Regions from separate parts of the Lentzea sp. NPDC102401 genome, predicted to be linked through region 1. Evidence: riboswitches for the same ligand, from Rfam matches in the RefSeq annotation. Region 1 holds a riboswitch; the other holds the start of a gene.

Evidence for each region. Region 1 has a riboswitch for cobalamin ahead of metE (5-methyltetrahydropteroyltriglutamate--homocysteine S-methyltransferase). Riboswitches for the same ligand answer to the same signal wherever they lie in the genome.
Region 2: it holds a riboswitch for cobalamin, as region 1 does, so the genes downstream of both, ACIRG5_RS09265 (CbtB-domain containing protein) here and metE (5-methyltetrahydropteroyltriglutamate--homocysteine S-methyltransferase) in region 1, are expected to answer to the same signal.

Annotation. Positions count from the first base shown of each region.
Region 1 covers NZ_JBIWKS010000005.1:423,211-430,465, forward strand. Annotated here, with positions in the region: gene ACIRG5_RS20900 (AMP-binding protein) at 1-83, opposite strand, end outside; gene ACIRG5_RS20905 (enoyl-CoA hydratase/isomerase family protein) at 76-816, opposite strand; gene ACIRG5_RS20910 (TetR/AcrR family transcriptional regulator) at 893-1,453, shown strand; cobalamin riboswitch at 1,452-1,657, shown strand; gene metE (5-methyltetrahydropteroyltriglutamate--homocysteine S-methyltransferase) at 1,765-3,990, shown strand; gene ACIRG5_RS20920 (NPP1 family protein) at 4,145-4,894, shown strand; gene ACIRG5_RS20925 (TetR/AcrR family transcriptional regulator) at 4,895-5,566, opposite strand; gene ACIRG5_RS20930 (SDR family oxidoreductase) at 5,660-6,385, shown strand; gene ACIRG5_RS20935 (SDR family NAD(P)-dependent oxidoreductase) at 6,385-7,255, shown strand, end outside; gene ACIRG5_RS20940 (polysaccharide deacetylase family protein) at 7,254-7,255, opposite strand, start outside.
Region 2 covers NZ_JBIWKS010000002.1:802,603-809,857, forward strand. Annotated here, with positions in the region: gene ACIRG5_RS09230 (MFS transporter) at 1-238, opposite strand, end outside; gene ACIRG5_RS09235 (hypothetical protein) at 313-486, opposite strand; gene ACIRG5_RS09240 (PAC2 family protein) at 633-1,532, opposite strand; gene ACIRG5_RS09245 (hypothetical protein) at 1,563-1,760, opposite strand; partial or broken gene ACIRG5_RS09250 (vitamin B12 dependent-methionine synthase activation domain-containing protein) at 1,949-3,429, shown strand; gene ACIRG5_RS09255 (HAD family hydrolase) at 3,467-4,093, shown strand; gene ACIRG5_RS09260 (CbtA family protein) at 4,130-4,885, opposite strand; gene ACIRG5_RS09265 (CbtB-domain containing protein) at 4,912-5,100, opposite strand; cobalamin riboswitch at 5,154-5,288, opposite strand; gene ACIRG5_RS09270 ((2Fe-2S)-binding protein) at 5,359-6,009, opposite strand; gene ACIRG5_RS09275 (phosphoribosyl-ATP diphosphatase) at 6,118-6,381, shown strand; gene hisG (ATP phosphoribosyltransferase) at 6,397-7,255, shown strand, end outside; gene ACIRG5_RS09285 (antibiotic biosynthesis monooxygenase family protein) at 7,254-7,255, shown strand, end outside.

The DNA.
Region 1 (7,255 bases):
GCGCCGCCCGGATCGAACGTCCACGCGGTCTTGTCCGGCCATCGCGTCACGGCCGTCCGCAGCGCGGAGATCAGGTCAGCCACGGCCGAACTCCTCCCGCGGCTCGTCCCCCTCGCCGGACAGGCTCGTGACGATCGCGTGGTCGACCTCGGTCGCCATCGCCTGCTCCAGCGTCGAGTCCAGGCCCAGGTCGAGCGCCCGTTTCGCGAGCCCGGCCGCGACCGGTGGCTGTTCGGCGATGCGGCGCGCGAGCTTCATCGCGTGCTTCTCGTGGTTCAGGGCGTAGGAGTTGATCAGCCCCAGTTGGTGCGCGCGGGGAGGGTGAATCCGTTCCCCGAGCAGGAGCATCTCCTTGGCGCGCGCCAGGCCGACGAGCTTCGGCAGCAGGCTGGAGATCCCGCCCGTCACACTGAGCCCCACGCCGACCTCGGGAAACCCGAATTCCGCGCTGGTCTGCGCCACGACCAGGTCGCATCCCAGCGCGAACTCCGCGCCCGCACCGAGCGCGTAGCCGTGAACCGCCGCGATCACGATGCCGGGGAAGTCGCGGATCGCCCGGGTCACGTCCTGGATGCGCTCCAGCCGTGCCCGCGTCTGCTCCTCGGTCTCGACCGGGACCGGCTCCTTCAGGTCGTGGCCGGCGCAGAACGACTTGCCACGGCCCGCCAGCACGATCACCCGCGCCCCGTCCTCACGTGCCCGTGCGAACGCGGCCAGCAGGTCCTCGACCAGCGCCGGGACGACGGCGTTGAGCCGTTCCGGACGGTTCAGGTGCACCTGCGCGATGCCCTCGGCACAGGAGTAGTCGACGGTCATCTCTCCCCTTCGATCGATCGATCGATCGGCCCTGACGCTAGAGTGAGGGCGTCCAGGCGGTCAAGGGAGGCAGCAGATGACGACGGAGGAACGGGTCCGCGAGGCCGCCGTGCGCTTGTTCGCCGAACGCGGCTTCCACGGCACCGGCATCCGCGACCTCGCGCAGGCCGCCGGGCTCTCGTCGGCCACGCTCTACCACTACATGGGCACCAAGGAAGATCTCCTGGTCGAGATCATGCGCACGAGCCTCACCGAGTTGATCGGCAAGGCCGAGCAGATCACCGGCGACGAGACGGACCGTCTCGTCTCACTGGTCAAGATGCACGTGCGGGCGCACGCCGAGAAGCCGCGCGAGACCGCGGTGGTGGACGGCGAGATGCGTGCGCTGACCGGCGAGGGCCGCGAGGAGATCGTGGCGTTGCGCGACCGCTACGAGCACTTCTGGCAGGACGCGATCGACGACGGCGTGAGGGCGCGCAAGCTGACGGTGGCCGATCCGAGCGTCGCCCGGCTGGCGTTGCTGGAGATGTGCAGCGGCGTCTCCCGGTGGTACTCCCCCGCCGGGCCGGTCGACTTGAGTGATCTCACCATCCAATACGCGGCCATGGCGCTGGGCATGCTCGGCGCGTCCCGCTAGTGTCGGTACTGCCAGCGGTTCACCCGGACTCGTTCCGGGTGGAGCAAAAGGGAACCCGGTGCGAGTCCGGGACTGCCCCGCAGCGGTGAGTGGGAACGAAAGCCGTCAGAAGCACTGGGTCTGCCAGATCTGGGAAGCGACGGCCGGTAGGAGCGCGCGAGACGCCCACGAGTCCGAAGACCTGCCGCCGGTCCGCGCGCCGACCCGGTGCGCGGTGCTCCGGAGCCTCTCGGGCGGGCTGACGGGCGCGGCTCCGTGCCGCCCTGCTCGCGTGTCTCCGGTGCTTCCGCACGCTCGCGAGGAGAGAGCTTGTGACCATTGGCAGCACTGTTTTCGGCTATCCCCGGATCGGACCGAAGCGCGAACTGAAGCGCGCGGTCGAGCAGTACTGGGCCGGGAAGATCGACGAAGCCGCACTGCGGGAGACCGCCAGGAACCTGCGGGCGCAGACCTGGACCGAACTGTCCGAACTGGACTCCGTGCCGTCGAACACGTTCTCGTTCTACGACCAGGTGCTCGACACCTCGTTCCTCTTCGACGCGATCCCCCAGCGGTTCCGCGACCTCGGACTGTCCGAACTGGACACCTACTTCGCGGCAGCACGCGGCCGGGACGGCGCCGCGGCCCTGGAACTGACGAAGTGGTTCGACACGAACTACCACTACCTGGTGCCGGAACTGGGCCCGGACACCGAGTTCCGGCTGGCCGGCGACAAGCCGATCGCCGAGTACCGCGAGGCGCTCGAACTCGGCATCACGACCCGGCCCGCGCTGCTCGGTCCGGTCACGTACCTGTTGCTGGCCAAGAGCACGGTCCCCGGTTTCGCACCGCTGACGCTGCTCGACCGCCTGCTGGAGGCGTACGTCGAACTACTCGGCCGCCTGCGCGTCGAGGGCGTCGAGTGGGTGCAGATCGACGAACCGGCGTTCGCCGCCGACCGCACACCGGCCGAACTGAACGCGTTGCGCCGCACGTACCGGACGCTGAGCGGGCTGCCTGGCAGGTCGAAACTGCTGGTCACCGGCTACTACGGCGACCTGGGCGAGGCGTTGCCGATCCTGGCCTCCTCGCAGGTCGAGGCGATCGGCATCGACCTGGTCAGCGCACCGGACACGTCGGTGGCGATCCCCGCGTTGCGCGACAAGATCCTGGTGGCAGGTCTGGTCGACGGCCGCAACGTGTGGCGCACCGACCTGCACGCCGCGCTGGCGAAGGCCGCGACACTGCTGGGTTCGGCGCGCGAGGTCGTCGTGTCGTCGTCCTCCACGCTGCTGCACGTGCCGTACGACCTGGAGGCCGAGACCCTGGAGCCGGACGTGCGGGCACGGCTGGCGTTCGCCAGGCAGAAGGTGCGCGAGATCGTGGTGCTGGGCAAGGCTTTGCGCGACGGGGCCGACGGCGGCTGGGCCGACGAGGCGAGGCACCAGGTGCCCAGCCCGCGCCGCGACGACCACGTCCGGGCGCGCATCGCGTCGTTGCGGCCGGAGCACGGCCTCCGCGCGCCGTACGAGGACCGTGCCGCGGCCCAGCAGGCCCGGCTCGGGTTGCCGCCCCTCGCGACCACGACGATCGGGTCGTTCCCGCAGACCGGCGACATCCGCAGGGCACGCGCGGCGGTCAGGAACGGTGAGATCACCGAGGACGAGTACGGGCAGCGGATGCGGGACGAGATCGGTCGCGTGATCGACCTGCAGGAGGACATCGGCCTGGACGTGCTGGTGCACGGCGAACCCGAGCGCAACGACATGGTCCAGTACTTCGCCGAACACCTGGAAGGCTTCGCCAGCACGGAGTTCGCGTGGGTGCAGTCGTACGGGTCGCGGTGTGTGCGGCCGCCGATCATCCACGGCGACATCTCGCGCCCGAAGGCGATGACGGTGCCGTGGAGCACCTACGCGCAGTCGTTGACGTCCAAGCCGGTCAAGGGAATGCTGACCGGCCCGGTGACGATCCTCGCGTGGTCGTTCGTCCGCGACGACCAGCCGCTCGCCGACACGGCGAACCAGGTGGCGCTGGCGTTGCGCGACGAGATCCGCGACCTGGAGGCCGCCGGGATCCGGGTGGTGCAGGTCGACGAACCGGCGTTGCGCGAGCTGCTTCCGTTGCGCCGGAAGGACCAACCGGCGTACCTGGAGTGGTCGGTCGGCGCGTTCCGGCTCGCCACCGCGGGCGCGACGCCGGGCACCCAGATCCACACGCACCTGTGCTACTCGGAGTTCGGCGAGGTGATCGGCGCGATCTCCGACCTCGACGCCGACGTCACGACCATCGAGGCCGCACGGTCCAAGATGGAGATCCTGGAGGGCCTGGAGTTCCCGCGGGGCATCGGTCCCGGCGTCTACGACATCCACTCGCCGCTGGTGCCGGGCGAGGACGACATCGCCGCGCTGATCACCGAAGCGGTACGCGCGGTGCCAGGTGAACGTTTGTGGATCAACCCCGACTGCGGGCTCAAAACTCGCGGTTACGCCGAGGTGGAGCCGGCGTTGCGAAACCTGGTCGCCGCGGCCAACCGGGTACGCGCCCACCTGGGCTGATGAGAGCGCGACCTCGGGACGTGATCGATTCCGTCCCGAGGTTGTGAATTTCCCGGTATGGCAAAGATTTGGCGAAGCACCTAGACGTGAACGTGGTTCATGTACCACCTTCGGCCTCGCAAGCCTCACTCCCCTGCACCCCGGAGGCCTGAAGTTGAGGAAGAAGCTCCTGTCCGCGCTCGCCGGCGCACTGCTGATCACGGCACTGTTCCCCGGCATCGCGCTCGCTGACCCGCCCCGGGCCATCCCCGCCAACTACGAGGCGGCCGACGGCAAGTGGCAGCCGGCGTTCGATTACGACGGCGACGGCTGTTACCCCACCCCGGCGATCTCGCCGACCGGTGACATCGCGCCCGGCCTGAAGAACTCCGGCGCGCTGAACGGCAACTGCCACGACAAGTCAGACCTGGACAACACCAACTCCTACAGCCGTTCCAAGTGCAACAACGGCTGGTGCGCCTACCTGTACGACCTGTACTTCGAGAAGGACCAGGCCGTGCCGCTGATCGACTGCTGCGGCCACCGCCACGACATCGAGCACGTGATCGTCTGGGTGCAGAACGACGTGGCCCAGTTCGTCTCGACCTCGGAGCACGGCAAGTACAAGACCCACCCGCGTGCCAACGTGCAGTGGGAAGGCGACCACCCGAAGATCATCTACCACAAGGACGGCGCCAGCACGCACTGCTTCCGGCTCGCGGGTGCGGGCGAGCAGGCGGAGAACCACTACGGGGTCTACCAGTACCCCGCCCTGGTCAGCTGGGACCGCTTCCCCGCCGGGGTGCGCGACAAGCTCGTGAACGCGAACTTCGGCAGCGCGTCCCTGGCGATCAAGGACAGCGCGTTCAACTACAACCTCGGTCAGGCCAAGCCTTCCGGGATCGCGTTCGACCCGAACGCGTAGCTATTTCGCCACACGGTTCAACCACTCGGCCAGGAGGGCCCGTTCCGCTGGAGACAGCATCAGGGGCGGGTCCTCTTCCAGTGCCACCCTCAGTGCGATCGCCCGGCTCGGGATGTCCGTCGGCTCGTCCGGTGCGACGTCCGTCGTGATCGCCCTGATCACCTGCTCCCGCGAGAACGTGATCAGCTCCAGGTCGCGGTCCTCCTCCGGCGTCGCGATCAACGCCAGCACGACGCCCATGCCCGCCGCGTGCACGAACTGCGCCGCCTGCTCGACGGGGACCGTCAACCGGCCCGCCGACGCGATGCGGCTGATGATCTCGCGGAGCATCGCGTCCGCCTCCAGCCGCGCCGCCCGCTTGCGCGGCTCGCCGTACATCAGCAGGTAGAACGCGGGCCGCGCCAGGCCGAAGCCGATGTGCAGCTCCCACCCCCTGCGCAGGTCGTCGACGGGGTTGTCGCTGGCGCCCATCGCGTGCTTGGTCGCGAGGTAGTCGGAGAAGCCGAACGCCGCCACGGCGTCGAGCAGCCCGTCCTTGTCGCCGAACAGCCGGTACAGCGTCGGCGCCTGCACCCCGGCCGCCGAGGCGACCGCGCGCGTGGACACCGCTTCCTTGCCGCCCTCGACGAGCAGGTCGGCCGCGGCCTTCACCAGACGCTCTCTCGTGTCCATGTAACGACGATAACACATCAGTGGTAGCACTGATTCGATATCGGTGCTACGTTGATTTAGGTAACGACGGAAACACCAGCTAGGAGTGTTGCTATGACTCGCGTTGCGATCGTCACCGGCGGATCGAGGGGCATCGGACGGGCTGCCGCCGAGCGTCTGGCCGCCGACGGTACGGCCGTCGTCATCGTGTACGCCGGCAACAAGGCCGCGGCCGACGAGGCCGTGGAGAAGATCAAGTCCGACGGGGGCCAGGCCGTCGCCGTGCAGGCCGACGTCGGCGACGAGGAAGCCGTCACCGCCGCGTTCGAACTGGCCGTGGAGACCTTCGGCGGCGTGGACGTCGTCGTGAACTCGGCGGGCATCATGCCGCTCGGCACCGTCGCGGACATGGACCTCGACACGTTCGACCGCATCATGCGCACCAACGCCCGCGGCACGTTCGTCGTGTCCCAGCAGGCCGCACGCCGGCTGCGTGACGGTGGCGCGATCATCAACGTCTCGTCGTCCGTGGTGGGCCTGCGCTTCCCCCAGTACGGCGCCTACGCCATGTCGAAGGGCGGCGTCGAGGCGCTGACCCTGATCCTGGCCCGTGAGCTGCGCGGCCGGGACATCACCGTGAACACCGTCGCCCCCGGCCCCACCGCCACGGACCTGTTCCTCGACGGCAAGGACCAGGCGACCATCGACACCCTCGCGAAGCAGCCGCCGCTGGAGCGGCTCGGCTCGACCGGCGACATCGCGGAGGTCATCTCCTTCCTGGCGGGCCCGGCCCGCTGGATCAACGGCCAGACCATTCGTGCGAACGGGGGCATCATCTGATGGGCAAGGTCATCGTCGTCACGGGAGCGTCCAGCGGTTTCGGCGCGCTGACGGTCCGCAGGCTGGCCCTTGCCGGCCACACCGTCTACGCGGGCATGCGGGAGACCTCGGGCCGCAACTCGGCCGCCGTGGCGGAACTTCGGGCGTTCGGGGCCGAGAACAAGGCCGACGTGCACGCCGTCGAGCTCGACGTGCAGTCGCAGGAGTCCGCGGACGCCGCGATCGCGTCGATCATCGCGGACCGAGGGCGTCTGGACGTCGTCGTGCACAACGCCGGCCACATGGTCACCGGCCCGGCCGAGGCCTTCACGCCGGAGCAGTACGCGGCCCTGTACGACGTCAACGTCCTGGGCACCCAGCGCGTGAACCGCGCCGCCCTGCCGCACCTGCGCGGTCAGCACTCCGGCCACGTCGTGTGGGTGGGTTCCAGCTCGACGCGCGGCGGCACTCCCCCGTACCTGGCCCCGTACTTCGCGGCCAAGGCGGCGATGGACGCGGTCGCCGTCTCCTACCGCGCCGAACTGCTGCGGTTCGGCATCGAGACCACGATCGTCGTGCCGGGTGCCTTCACCCACGGCACCAACCACTTCGCGCACAGCGGCACCCCCGCCGACACCTCGCGTGCCGCGGAGTACGAGGAGTTCTACCCCGGCCTGATGGACCAGGTGGGAGGCCGTCTCGCCGAACTGGAGCCGTCGTGGGCGGACGTCGGTGCCGTGGCGGACGCGATCGTGGACGTGGTCGGCTCTTCGAAGCCGCCGTTCCGGGTGCACATCGACCCGTCCGCCGACGGTGCCGAGGTCGTGAACGCGGTGGCGGACCGGGTGCGCGGCGAGTTCCTGCGCCGGGTGGAGCTGGCCGACCTGATCT
Region 2 (7,255 bases), on a different contig from region 1:
CGTAGGCGACGTAGGCGATCCGGACAGTCCGTTGTGGACCCCAGCGTTGCGCGAGCGTGCCGGAAGCCAGCATCAGCACGGCGAACGGCACGAGGTAGAACGTGAGCGTCGAGGCCGCGGATCCGGCGGAGCGGCCGAAGCTGGCGCCTATCTCCGGCAGGATCGACGTGGTGACGGCGCCGCCGAACGGCCCGATCAATGCGCCCGCGTACAGCCCGGCGCGTGCCAACCGTCCCAACTGACACCTCCGCCGCTCACCCTATGGGGGCGAGCGGGGGAAGGTGCCGAAAAGTGGTTGTTGTCGCTAAGTTTCTAGCCGTGGAGGCCCGCGGTGAAGCCTTGGAACGACTCCCTGGCGTCGCTCACGGTCGTGTGAGGACCGTTCTCCCCGAGGGAGTCGACGGGGGAGAGGGGAGCTGCACTGGCGGGAGACACGGCCAACAGCACGCCGCCGCCCGCAGCAAGGCCGACAACGATCTTGCGCACGAGAGACACGGTGGTTCCTGTCTGGAGATGGATCCTGTTACCCATTCCTCGGCGTCTGGAATCCTCGACTCGATCACTCGGAAGCGTGAAAAAGCCGTCCCGGTCCACATGACCGAGACGGCTTCTGACCTGCGTGAAGATGGCGGCTAGCGAGGGCCGGCCGACGGCCAGCCCGGACCACGGCCGCGGCGGCGCAGGTAGCGCTCGAACTCCGCGGCGATGTCGTCACCCGAGGCCTCGGTGATCTGCAGCTCCGCGTCGCCGCGCTCTTCCAGGGCGCGCACGTAGTTGCGCACGTCCTCGTCCTCGTCGGCCATCTCGGTGACCGTGCGCTCCCACTCCTCGGCCTGCTCCGGCAGCGCGCCGAGCGGGACCTCGATGTCGAGCACCTCCTCCACGCGGTGCAGCAGGGCCAGCGTGGCCTTGGGGGAGGGCGGCTGCGACACGTAGTGCGGCACGGCGGCCCAGAACGAGATCGCCGGGATGCCCGCCTGCACGCACGCGTCCTGGAACACGCCGACGATGCCGGTCGGGCCCTCGTACTTCGAGTGCTCCAGGCCGAACTTCTCGGCGGCGTCCGCGTCGTAGGCCGTGCCGGTGACCGGGACCGGGCGCGTGTGGGGCGTGTCCATCAGCAGGGCGCCCAGCGTCACCACCGTCGTCACCCCGAGAGCGTCGATGTGGCCCAGCAGCTCGGCGGCGAACTTGCGCCACCTCATGTTCGGTTCGATGCCGTGCACGAGGATCACGTCCACGTCGGAACCGGGAGGGCGGCACACCGACAGCCGCGTCGTCGGCCAGTCGACCCTTCGCGTGACGCCGTCCACCATGCGCACGGTGGGGCGCGTCACCTGGAAGTCGTAGTAGTCGTCCGGGTCGATCTCGGCGAGCGGGGTGGCGTCCCAGGTGAGTTGGAGGTGCTCGATCGCGGTGCTGGCGGCGTCGCCGGCGTCGTTCCAGCCTTCGAACGCACAGACCATGATCGGAGCCGTGAGCGGGATGCGCGGGTTCGAGGGGGTCGGGGATTCCTGGGACGGATCGTTCACGGCGCCAGACTACGGGTTCGGCCAGTCAACTCATCGTAGGCTTGGCCCATGCGCGATCGCGGAGAGTCGCCGTTGCTGGAAGCGCTGGTGAACCGCGTTGTCGTCGCTGACGGCGCCCTGCTTCAGGCCGTCGACCTCTCCCCGGACGACTTCAACGGTCTCGAGGGCTGCGACGAGATCCTGAACGTCCCCCGCCCGGACGTCGTGCGACGCCGTGGAGACGAACACGGTCGGCGCGAACCTCGCGAACCTGGCCGAGCACGACATTCCGGACCAGATCCTCCACCTGTCCGAACGCGGCGCGGGAGGTCGCGAACGAGTTCGGCAAGTCCGCGACCTCCCGGTTCGTGCTCGGCGCCGAGCGCGCGACGACCGCCGAGCGCGCGACGACCGCCGAGGGCCGGTACGTCCCGATCACGTTGCCGATCGTGCTCGACCCCACCGAGCTCAGGGTTCTCCAGGCCGGTCTGGAGTGCCTTGGCGGCCGCGGTGTCGTCAACTCGGTGAACTACGAGGACGGCGACGGTCCCGAATCCCGGTTCCGGAAGATCATGCGGCTCGTCTCGGAGCGCGGCGCGGCGGTCGTGGCGCTGTGCATCGACGACGAGGGCCAGGCCCGCACGGCCGAGTGGAAGGTTCGCGTCGCCACCTGGGAGGACCTGACGACCGACTGGGGCATGCGCGTCGGCGACATCATCGTCGACTGCCTGACGTTCCCGATCTCCACCGGCCAGGAGGAGGTGCGCCGCGACGCCGTCGAGACGATCCGTGAGCTCAAGCGTCGTTTTCCGGACGTGTGAACGACTCTGGGCCTGTCGAACGTCTCCTTCGGACTGAGCTTGGCCGCCCCGTCAGGTGCTGAACGACCTGACGGAGATGTACTTCGGCGACGCCCGCTACGCCCGCGACGCCTTCGAGGGCCTGCGTCTGAAGGACTCGATCATGGCCGCCAAGCGCGGCGAGGCTCCTGTGCTGGACGCCGAGATGCGGGAGAAGGCCGCGGAACGCAAGGCCCGTCGCGAACGTTCCCCGCGCATCGCCGCGGCCGCAAAGCCGTTGCGGTGGAGGAAGAAGTCGTGACCGGTCGCTCCGACGTGGCTGTCGGAAACCCGATCCCGGCCCTGCCGTTCTGGGCAGCCGGGTCGTGAAGGGCATCCCGGTCGCGGACTGCTCGGCGTCGCTGGACGAGCGTGCGACGTTGGCCCAGTGGGGCCTCAAGGGCGTGCGCGGCAGCGGCCCGGCCTACGAGGACCCGGTCGCGACCGAGGGCCGCCCACGCCTGCGCTACCGGATGGAACGCCTTGCCGCGGAAGGTGTTCTTGCCCACGCCGCCGTCGTCCGCGGCTACTTCCGTGCGTCTCCGACGGCGACGATCTAGTCGTTCTGGAAGAACCCGCCAGCTCGTCCGCTGAGCGCTTCCGGTTCACTTTTCCGCGCCGGAGAAGGGATCGGAGGTCGTGCCTGTCCGACTTCTGGCGCCCGAAGGAGTCCGGCGAGGTCGACGTCATCGCGTTCCGTCTCGTGACGACAGGCCCGCCGATCGCCGGCCACGCGAACGAACTGTTCGGCGAGAACGCGTATCGTGAGCACCTGGAAGTCCACGGACTGGGGGTCCAGCTCACCGAAGCGCTGGCCGAGTACTGGCACGAGCGAGTCCGCGAGGAACTCGTCCGGCCCACCGGCGGCACCGTCGCCGCCGAGGAGTACTTCACACTCGGCCACAGCGGCGCGCGGCTACGGCGCCTGCCCCGGGATGGAAGACCGCAAGCGCGTCGTCGAGCTACTCGATCCGTCGCGCATCGGGGTCTCGCTGTCCGAGGAACTTCAGCTCCACCCGGAACAGTCCACCGACGCCTTCGTGGCGCACCATCCGGAGGCGAAGTACTTCAATGTCTGACCTGGCTGTGTCTGATCTTCACGGTGTCCTATGGGACATGGACGGCACGCTGCTGGACTCCGAGAAGCTGTGGGACATCCCGCTCTACGAGTACGCGGAGAAGCTGGGCGGCGTGCTCTCCCCGGACACCCGCGAACGCATGGTCGGTAGCAACGTACCGACGACGATGCGCCTGCTGTTCGCCGACGTCGGCATCGAGCCCACCGAGGCCGACATGGCCGACGGCGCCGCCTGGATCTCCCGCCGCACCGAAGAGGTGTTCCGCGCGGGCCTGCCGTGGCGTCCGGGCGCAGCCGAGGCCCTGCGGGCGGTGCGCGCGTCGGGCGTGCCGATGGCTCTCGTGACGTCGACCGAGCGCTCGCTGACCGAGGTCGCGCTGGACACGATCGGGCGGGACCTGTTCGACGTCACCGTGTGCGGCGACGAGGTGGACGGGCTGAACAAGCCGCTGCCCGAGCCGTACCTGAAGGCGGCACGGCTGCTGGGAGTGGACGCGGCGCGGTGCGTGGCGATCGAGGACTCGCCCACCGGAGTGGCCGCGGCGGTGGCGGCCGGGTGCACCGTGCTGGTCGTGCCGTGCGACGTCGAGGTGGCGGCGGGGGAGCGGCGGATCTTCCGCGACTCGCTGGTCGGCGTGGACGCCGAGGTCCTGAAGTCTCTTTAGACGGGTGTGGGGTGGCCGCGTGGCCACCCCACACCATCAGGCGACAGCGGCCTTCTCAGGGGCCTTGGCCCTGCGCGCGGCCGGGTCGATCAGCAGGCCGAACACCACGCCGATGCCGACGTAGAGCGTGGCGAGCTGGGCGAGCGAACTGAGGCGGAACTGCCACAGCACGTTCACCGGCATGTCCGCGGGGATCGTGTCCGGCGGCGCGGGGAACGCCAGCAGCACCACCGCGACGGCCGCGGCCACCGCGAGCAGCACGGCCGTGGTCCGCACCGGCTGCGACTGCGCGCGCAGCTGTTCGGCGAGCCAGCTCGCGGCCCACACGATCACCAGACCGGCCACCACCACACCGAGGTAGAGCGCGGTCCGGTAGTTCACCGTCTCCGGGTCGCCCACGGCGGGCGGGTTGGCCGGGTACTTGAGCCACGGCAGCAATGCCACGGCACCGAACACCGCGGCACCGAACGCGAAGCTGCGGCTGAACGGCGTGCTGCCGGTGAACCAGCGCTTCGACAGCGCGTAGGCCGTGGCGAACACCAGGCCCACCGCGATGCCGACGATCACCACGCCGAGCATGCCGCCCGCGATCTGCGCGCCGCGGCTGACCAGCTCTTCCTCGCCGCCGTGCGGGTGGCCGGCCTCACCGGCGGGTTCCCGGGCCTCCTCGACCGCGAGCGCGGCGCGAATCGGGATCTCGGTCACCAGGAGCTGCACGAGCGCGGAGGCGACACCGGCGACACCGCCGGCCGCGACTCCGCGCAGCGCAAGGGACTTGTACGTCGTCGTCATGTCTTCCCTGCCTGGGATCGGGGGATCTAGTGGCAGGGCACGCCGAGCGCGTGGCGCCCGTCGTGGAAGAACTCGTGCAGCAACTCGGAACCCGCGCCGAGCGCGAGGCCGTTCTCCTGCAGGACCAGGTAGGTGACGATCAGGCCGAGCACTGAGACGGCGAAGGCCCATTTGGGCACGCGGACGGCGGACAGGCTTGCTGCGGGGCTCGTCATGACGGGCTCCTCCATACCTCGTGGAAGGTCAACTCTCCTTGCGGCGCCGCAGCCGGTCTCCTGACTCCCGGATCAACGCTGCCCCCGCGTCTTCCCAGCCCTCTCGCGAGGGCCAGTGACGTGCTCGGCGGGGATCGCTTCCCGGTCACAGTGGCGAGGACCGCGCCGGATTTTCACCGGCTTCCCGTCACTGCGGCGCGTGCACCGTAAGTTGATCGGCCCGTTAAGCACAACCGGCCATAAGAGTTGTTGCGTTCCTCACTTCACGAGTGGACAGTCACCACACTTCCCACCTGCGGCGACGCGGTAGTAGAGACAACACGACCGACGCCGGAACGAGACCTCTCCGGGAAAAGTCAGAAATTCCCCCGCCTGTTCGAACGGCGGGGCGCTCATGAGCCGTTCGCCGCGTTCTTCCGCTTCCTCGGCGGTGAGCATGCGTGCGCGCACAACCATTTTGAGCGCGCCCGCGATGTTCGACATGGCGTTGCCCCACAACAATCCACGCGCCACCGGGGTCACGTCCTGGATCGCCTCCACCACCGGTGCGAGCGCTTGGGCGGCCTCCGGGCCCAGTCGTGGCTGGTCGATGCGGACGCTCAGGCCGTTCGCCGGGTGGTGCTGCCACCAGAGGTTCTCCGGGCGGACGTCGATCGGGATGCCCGCGGCCGTGAGCGGGCTGAGCAGCCGCGCCGTGTAGCTGAGGAAGAACAGGCTGGCCGCTACGCGTGGTTCTTCCGCTTTGTACCGGATCGCGATGGCGTCGATCGTGGTCCTGAGCGCCGGGCCCTCCAGCAGCGCCGTTCCCGGCAGCCAGGACTCGTCCGGGCGGCCGACGTCGAGCGCGAAGAACGGGTTGATTCCGCGCACGCGGCGGAGTGCTTCGAGGACCTCGGCGAACTCAGACACAGAAGTTCACGCTACCGGGTGTCCATGCAGGACAGATCGCGTCCACGGCCTGGGACAGATGCGACCGCGGTGTGGACGGGGGTCGCCGGGATGGGAGGATGTCGTGCCGTGAAGACCTTCGATTCCCTGTTCGCTGAACTGACCGAACGAGCCGCCACCAAGCCGGAGGGTTCCGGCACCGTTGCTGCGCTCGAGGCCGGGGTCCATGCGCAGGGCAAGAAGGTCCTGGAGGAGGCGGGCGAGGTCTGGATCGCCGCCGAGTACGAGTCCGACGAGAAGCTCTCCGAAGAGATCTCGCAGCTGCTCTACCGCCTCCAGGTGCTCATGCTGGGCCGTGGGCTCACCCTCGAAGACGTCTACAAGTACCTCTGACGGAAGACTTCTCACATGCTGCGCGTTGCAGTCCCGAACAAGGGCGCGCTCGCTGAACGCGCCTCCGCCATGCTCACCGAGGCCGGCTACCGGCAGAGGCACGAGCCGCGCGACCTGACCGTGCTCGACAACAACAACGAGGTCGAGTTCTTCTTCCTGCGCCCCAAGGACATCGCGATCTACGTGGCGTCCGGCGACCTGGACCTCGGCATCACCGGCCGCGACCTGGCCGCCGACTCGGGTGCCGACGACAACGGCAACTCCGTCGAGGAGCTGCTGGCGCTGGGCTTCGGCTCGTCGACCTTCCGCTACGCGGGGCCTCGCGGCACCGACTGGAAGGTCTCCGACCTCGAAGGCAAGCGCCTCGCCACCGCGTACCCGAGGCTGGTGGGCCGCGACCTGAAGGCCCGCGGCATCACCGCGAAGGTGATCCGGCTCGACGGCGCCGTGGAGATCTCGATCCAGCTGGGCGTGGCCGACCTGATCGCCGACGTGGTGGGCTCCGGCCGCACCCTGCGCCAGCACGACCTGGTGCCGTTCGGCGAGCCGATCTGCGAGTCCGAGGCGGTCCTCATCCACCGCCACGGCTCGGAGCTGTCCGCCGCCAAGAAGCAGCTGACTGCCCGCATCCAGGGCGTCGTGTTCGCGCAGCAGTACCTGATGCTCGACTACGACTGCCCGCGTTCGATCCTCGACGACGCCATCGCGCTGACTCCGGGCCTGGAGTCGCCGACCGTCGCGCCGCTGGCCAACCCCGACTGGGCGGCCGTGCGGGCGATGGTGTCGCGCAAGGAGGCGAACAAGGTGATGGACGAGCTGGCCGCGATCGGTGCCAAGGCCGTGCTGGCCTCGGACATCAGGTTCTGCCGGCTGT